2 linked regions of the Caldimonas brevitalea genome follow. The protein of the gene in region 2 binds, or shares a complex with, the protein of the main gene of each other region. Links are inferred from orthologs where the notes say so. Each region holds a gene or a part of one and is shown on either strand. Other genes may lie near its edges.

The links.
Region 1: the proteins of AAW51_RS22405 (region 2) and dsbD are in contact, whole or in part, in a crystal structure (PDB 1JZD), measured with the Escherichia coli proteins. The link is inferred for Caldimonas brevitalea from one-to-one orthologs.

The regions. Positions count from the first base shown.
Region 1 is NZ_CP011371.1:5,721,185-5,724,391, forward strand. The notes cover bases 310-3,207. They hold dsbD (protein-disulfide reductase DsbD), read right to left. Parts: upstream 2,822-3,207; coding sequence 797-2,821; downstream 310-796. Other genes in these bases: AAW51_RS24285 (response regulator), read right to left, coding at 310-379; cutA (divalent-cation tolerance protein CutA), read right to left, coding at 2,829-3,170; AAW51_RS24305 (ABC transporter permease), read right to left, coding at 3,202-3,207. Outside these bases: more of AAW51_RS24285, read right to left, coding at 1-309. UniProt on the Escherichia coli protein: Required to facilitate the formation of correct disulfide bonds in some periplasmic proteins and for the assembly of the periplasmic c-type cytochromes.
Region 2 is NZ_CP011371.1:5,315,591-5,318,763, forward strand. What follows is about bases 27-2,890. They hold AAW51_RS22405 (DsbC family protein), read right to left. Parts: upstream 1,888-2,890; coding sequence 1,165-1,887; downstream 27-1,164. Other genes in these bases: AAW51_RS22395 (M61 family metallopeptidase), read right to left, coding at 27-255; AAW51_RS28515 (DUF4148 domain-containing protein), read left to right, coding at 660-1,034; AAW51_RS22410 (FAD-dependent monooxygenase), read right to left, coding at 1,947-2,890. Outside these bases: more of AAW51_RS22395, read right to left, coding at 1-26; more of AAW51_RS22410, read right to left, coding at 2,891-3,053; AAW51_RS22415 (AsmA family protein), read left to right, coding at 3,126-3,173. UniProt on the Escherichia coli protein: Acts as a disulfide isomerase, interacting with incorrectly folded proteins to correct non-native disulfide bonds.

The sequences.
Region 1 (3,207 bases), 410 kb from region 2 along the record:
GGGTCGTGACCATTTGCTCGGGATCGTCCGGCGCCGGCCCCTCGGTCTCGATCGGCGCGCCCTCCGGCAGTGCCGCGGCCAGGTGCGCCGCCGTCAGCTGCAAACCTGTGGCGGCGATCTGCGTTTCGGCCACCCAACGCCCGGCCGGACCCTCACGAACCTCGGTCGTGAACAAAAGGCAACCGCTGGGCGTGTGTTGCACTGCAATACGCAACAGGCGATCGAGCCGGTGGCGCAAGGCAACGGCGTCGCTCTCGAAGCGAGCGGTCGGGCCGAGGTAGTCATTCAGCAGGGCCAGACCCTTGGCCAGCGCGGCCGGCAGCGCGACCCGAGCGCCGGCGGTGACGGCTTCGCAGACTGTCAGCAGCTTGGAAGGCATGGGCAAACCCGGGTCAGCAGTGAACCATGAGGTGGTGCTGAGCAAGGGTTGTTCCCACGGGTTTACCCGTGGCTCAGCCCATCGCGGCGCGTCGACCGGTAGGTCGGGCGACGCGGTTTCACCGGGTCGGGCAGGAAGGAGTGCTCGGACCATCGCCGAGGAACAGCGCGGCGACGGGGGGCGACGCCTATAGCGGCCCTCGCGGCAGGCGACGCCCAAAGCAAAACGCCAACCGAAGGGTTGGCGTTTGACTCATTGTATTTGGTTGCGGGGGCAGGATTTGAACCTACGACCTTTGGGTTATGAGCCCAACGAGCTACCAGACTGCTCCACCCCGCGGCAGAGAAGTGAGACTATAGCATATGTTCTTCTTTGTGCGCCAGCCCCTAGTGAAAATGAAACGCAGGCCGGCTGGGATCAAAGCCCTGCCGCGGTGAGCGACTGCAGGAAGCGATCGGCGGACTGGAAGCCGATCACACGTGCCGCCCTCACCTCCTGTCCTTGTGCATCGAAGAACAGAGTGCCCGGCGGGCCGAACAGGCCGAACCGCTTCAGCAGGGCGCGGTCTTCGGCGCTGTTGCGGGTCACGTCGGCCTTGAGCAGCAAGGCCGACGCGAGCTTGTCGCGTACGCGCGGGTCGGCGAAGGTGTAGCGCTCCATCTCTTTGCAGGAGACACACCAGTCGGCGTAGAAGTCGAGCATCACGGGACGTTGGGCCGTGGCGAGCACCTGGTCGAGCTCGGCCACGCTGGCCACCTTGCGGAAGGCGGGCAGCGCTGTCGCCGGGTTGGGCCCGTTGTCGTCACCACCTGCCGCCAGGTGCTGGAGCGGTTGCGCCGGGTCGTTCCCGCCCGAGGCGGCGCCGATCAGCTGCAGCACGCCCAGCACGGCCAGCACCACGCCCAGGCCCTTGAGCAATTTGGCGCTGCCCCTGGCGCCGCCATGCAGCGGGTCAAAAACCCGCAGATAGACGGCGCTCACCAGCAGCAGCACACCCCACAACCCCATCGCCGCCCAGCCGGGCAGCACGGGCTGCAGCATCCAGAGCGCGACCGCCAGCAGCAGCGCCCCGAAGAAGTGTTTGACGTGCTCCATCCAGGCCCCGCTGCGCGGCAGCCACCGGCCGGCGGAAGCACCGATCAACAGCAGCGGCACGCTCATGCCGGCGGCGAGCATGAACAAGGCCAGGCCGCCTAGCACGACGTCACGGGTCTGGCTGATGTAGACCAGCGCGCCGGCCAGCGGTGCCGCGACGCAGGGGCTGACGATGAGGGCCGACAGGCCGCCCATCAGGAACACTCCGAGCAGTTGGCCACCGCGCAGCCGGCCCGAGGCTCGTGCGAGGCCCTGGCGCAAGCCGCTCGGCAGCTGCAGGTCGTAGAAGCCGAACATCGACAGCGACAGCAGCACCAGCAGGGTTGCGAAAGCGCCGAGCACGGCGGGCGTCTGAAGCGAGGCGGCGAGGCCTTCGCCGGCCAGGCCGGCGGCGATGCCGAAGGCGGTGTAGACGAGTGCCATGCCGAGCGAGTAGCTGGCGGCCAACACCGCACCGCGGCTGCGGCTGACGCGTTCACCGCCCTCGGCCTGGCCGACGATGATGGACGACAGAATGGGCAACATCGGCAACACGCACGGCGTCAGCGACAACAGCACGCCGGCCACGAAAAACACCAGCGCCACGGCCGGCAGCCAGCCCGATTGCAACGCGCTTTCGATGCCCTCGGTGGCGGTGGGCGACGGGGTGTTGACGAGTTGTTCGGCGGTCGGTGCCGCCAGCACCTTGCCGGGCGCGCCGGCCCCGGGAGGGCTACCGGTGTTGTCGGTGGTGCCGTTGCTGCTGCTGCTGTTTTCGACAGCGGCCTGCCCGGCGCTGCTGCCCGTCGAGCTGCCGCCACTGCCGGTGCTCCGCCCCAGCACACCCGCCAGCAGTGAGCGCACACCGCCTCCAGGGCGGGCCGACGGCTCGTTCACCACGGTCACGCTGTTGCTGCCGCCGCCAAAGCCCGCCAGGCGTACTTCGGCGTGCTGCTCCATCGGCGGGTAACACAAGCCCTTGTCGGCGCAGCCCTGGCTGGTCACGCTCAGCAGGAACGGGCCTTGTGCCAGTGTCACCGGGATGCGGATCGCGACGCGCCCGCGGTGTGTCTCGACGTCTTTCTTGAAGGTGTCGTCGTACTTGACCTTGCCGGGAGGGATCTCGGGCGTGCCGAGCGTGACGGCGGGCGCTCCCGCGAACTTGAACTGCTCGCGGTACATGTAGTAGCCGGGCGCCACCTCGAAGCTGACCTCGACGCTGCGATCGTCGAGCGCACGGGCCGAGAAGCGGAACGCCTGCTCGGGTTCGAGAAAATCGTCTTCTTCTGCCGCTACCGCCAGCGTCGCCGACAGCAGCACGCCCACCCCGGCCGCGAGTGCGGCCCTCCAACCCCTTGCGCGCATCATTGTTTGCTCACTCCTTCCCTGCTGAGACCAGCCAGCGCAAATAGGGTTCCAGCCCGTCGACGATCTCGGTCGCGATGAGTTCGGGCACGTCGTAGGGATGCAGCGCGGGCAGGCGTTGCTTGAGCGCCGGCCAGCGTGACGACGAGGTCTTGAGCAGCAGCAGCCATTCGCGGCTTTCTTCGATGCGGCCCTGCCACCGGTACATCGAGGTGACGCCCGGCACGAGGTTGACGCAGGTGACGAGTTCGGCGTCGAGCAGTTCGCGAGCGAGCGAGCGGGCGACGGCTTCGTCGTCGACCGTGCTCAATGCGAGCAAGGGCGTGTCGTCCGAGACGCGGCGGTTCAACATGAGCGTGCTCCTTCGGTCGGTATCGATGACTTTAGGA
Region 2 (3,173 bases):
GCTCAGCTCGAGCGCGCCCCGCCCTTCGCAGCGCACCACCCAGCTGGCCTTGTCGACCTGCTCGGCCGACAGCTCGCGTTGCCCCTGGCGGGCCGTCAGCTGCTGCAGATGGCGGGCGAACTCGCGCACCAGATAGCTGCCCGGAATCCAGACCGGCAGCGACACGCGCTGCTCCGGCGCCGGGTCTGGGATGCGCACCACCACGCGGAACAGGTGGGCGTGCAGATCGAAAGGTTCGATGCGATACGAAATCATGCAGGCGTCGCTCGGTTCGGGGTGAGGCTCGGCTGCCCGCGGCAGCCAGAAAAAACAGCTGGGGTTGGCCACTGCGGTGAGCCGAAAACGCAGCAGCAGCCAGGACGCCGTGCCGTCTCAGGAGCGCGACGGACCCGCCACACGACTCAACAGCAAGCGCCAAGACCGCGCCGGCAGCCGGCCGGCAGCGGAGATTGTCGCCGCTGCCGCGCGGGCGCGCCGCGCGCCGCCGGGGGCGACCGCCGCCCGTTACCTCCTGTCATTGTTCCTGGTTTCGCAACGACTCATTGCCTGGGCAGTGATTTCCCGAACCCAGGGAAACCCCTAATCTTCAGCCATCGGATACGCACTTCATGCCACAAGCAACGCAAGTCCGAACTTCTGAAGAATCGAAAGGAACTGCCGTGAACAAGATCGTCGCCGCTGCCCTCGTGTCTGCCGCCACCCTGATGTCCGCCACCGCGTTCGCCCAGGAAGCCACGCCGGACCCCGCACCGAACGGCAAGTCGGAGCGCACCCGCGCCGAAGTGCACGCAGAGTTGATCCGGGCCCGCGATGCCGGCGAACTGAAGGTGTTCGAGGAAGGCTATTTCCCGCAAGTCGCCAGCACCCGCACCCGTGCCGAAGTGGTCGCCGAACTGAAGCGCGCCCAGGCCAACGGCGAATACGCCGCGTTGCACGCCGAGCCGTTCGACCCGGTGGTCTACCAGGACCTGGTGGCCAAGAACCAGGAAGCCAGCCGTTACGCGGCCCAACCGGCCGCTCCCGCGGTACAGTAATCGACACCACCCAGGTGTCCCGGGAAGCAAAACGCCGCGCAACAGCGCGGCGTTTTTCATGAAGACGACGACCGCCCTCGGGCAGCACGCCGCCGCGCAGGCGTTCGCCCTGCGCCAAGCGCTGACCGCTTCAGCGCTTGGCCTGCGCGACCGCCGTGAGTTGCTGCTCGATCTGTTCGGTGTTCATGGCCCCCGGGACCCGGGTGCCGTCCTCGAACACCAGCGCCGGCGTACCGGTGACGCGGTGCTTGCGGCCGAGCGCGCTGTTGCGCGCGACCGGGGTCTGGCAACCCTCCGGTGCGGGGGCCGGCTGCACGCTGCGCAGCATCCAGTCCAGCCAGGCCTTGGTGCGGTCCTTGGAACACCAGATGGCGTCCGACTTGGCCGCCGAATCGGCCGCCAGGATGGGATAGAGGAAGGTGTAGACCGTGACGTCCTTCACGGCCTGCAGGTCCTGCTCGAAACGCTTGCAATAGCCGCAATTGGGATCGGCGAACACGGCGATCTTGCGCTTGCCCGTGCCGTTCTTCCAGACGATGGCGTCTTTCAGCGGCAGCGACGCGAAATCGATCGCGGTCAGCTTGTTGATGCGCTCTTCGGTCAGGTTCTTGCGCACGCGCGCGTCGATGATCTCGCCCTGGATCAAAAAGTTGCCTTCGGCATCGGTGTAGACGATGTCGGTGCCGAAGCGCACTTCGTAGAGCCCGTCGACAGGCGCTTTCGAGACCTCGTCGATCTTCGGCAAATTGGGCAGGCGCTCGGCCAGGTTCTTGCGAATCACGGCCTCCTGCGCAACGCCGGCGCTGGCAATGAGGGTCAACAAGGCGGCGGTGGCGACGCGGCGCAACTTCATGGACAGGGTTCTCCGAAACAGGGAAATGAGAGGCAGGCGGCCGTGATGCACGACGCGTGTCAGGAATCGAGCGCGCGCCCGGTGAGCCAGCGCTTCAGCGGGGCGAGTTGGTTGACTAGAGTCAGGCCGCGATTGCGAAGTTCCCGCACCGGGCCGGATTCGACGGCGAACAGTTGCAAGAGTCCGTCCGTGACGCGTCCCATCGCCCAGGTCGGGGCCGCCCGCTCGCGCTCGTACCGGCGCAGCAGCTTCTCGTCGCCGACACTCCGCCACGTTTCGCGCTCGCGCAACACGCGCGCCAGCACCTCCACGTCGGCCAGGCCGAGGTTGAGGCCCTGCCCCGCCAGCGGATGCACCACGTGCGCCGCATCGCCGAGCAACACCCAGCCGGCGCCGCTCCAACGGCTTGCCTGTGCCAGTGCGAGCGGCCAGGCTGCACGGGCCGAAGCCAGACGCAGCGTGCCCGCCGAAGCGCCGACAGCATCCTGCAGGGCCTGCGTGAAGCCGGGCTCGTCCAGCGCCATCAGCGCTTCGGCTCGCGCCTCGGGCAGCGACCACACCAGGCCGTAGCTGTGGCCCGCCTCCGGGCGGTCGAACGGCAACAGCGCCAGCACGTCGGGCGATCGGAACCATTGGCGCGCGACACCACGATGCGGCTGGTCGGCCACGAGGCGCGCCGCGATGGCGGTCTGGCCGTAGCCATGCCGCTGCCACTCGACGCCGCGCACTTCGCGCTCAGTCGACGCCTTGCCCTCGCACACGGCCACCAGGGCCGCCGTGACCGGGGCATCGACTTCGGTGATGTGGGCCTGGAAGCGCACTGCCTGGGCCAGCGAGGCCTCGAGCGCAGCGGCGTCGACGATCCACGCCAGCTCACCCACCCCCTGCTCCCAGGCCGAGAACTCGAGCGCGGCGACCGAGCCTGCATCACCTTCCACCCGCATGTCGTACACCGCTGTAGCGGCCAGCGGCGGCAAGCCGTCCCACACCTTCAGCGCCCGCAGCAGCTCGACCGACTTGGCGCTCAAGGCATAGGCGCGCACGTCCTCGCCCGGCGGCACGCTCGGGCGGCTCAACGCAATCTGGAGGCCCAGCTTCGCCAGGCTCAGCGCAAGCGCCTTGCCGACGATGCCACTGCCCCGTATCGAAACGTCATAGCGGTTCATCGCCGGCGATTGTAGGGGCCGCGCCACGGCGCGCTCCCGTCCCGTGCCGCGGCTCTCGCACAATGCGTGGCGATGAACACAAGCAAATCGAGCCCCTGGGTCAAGCGCATCGCGCTGGGC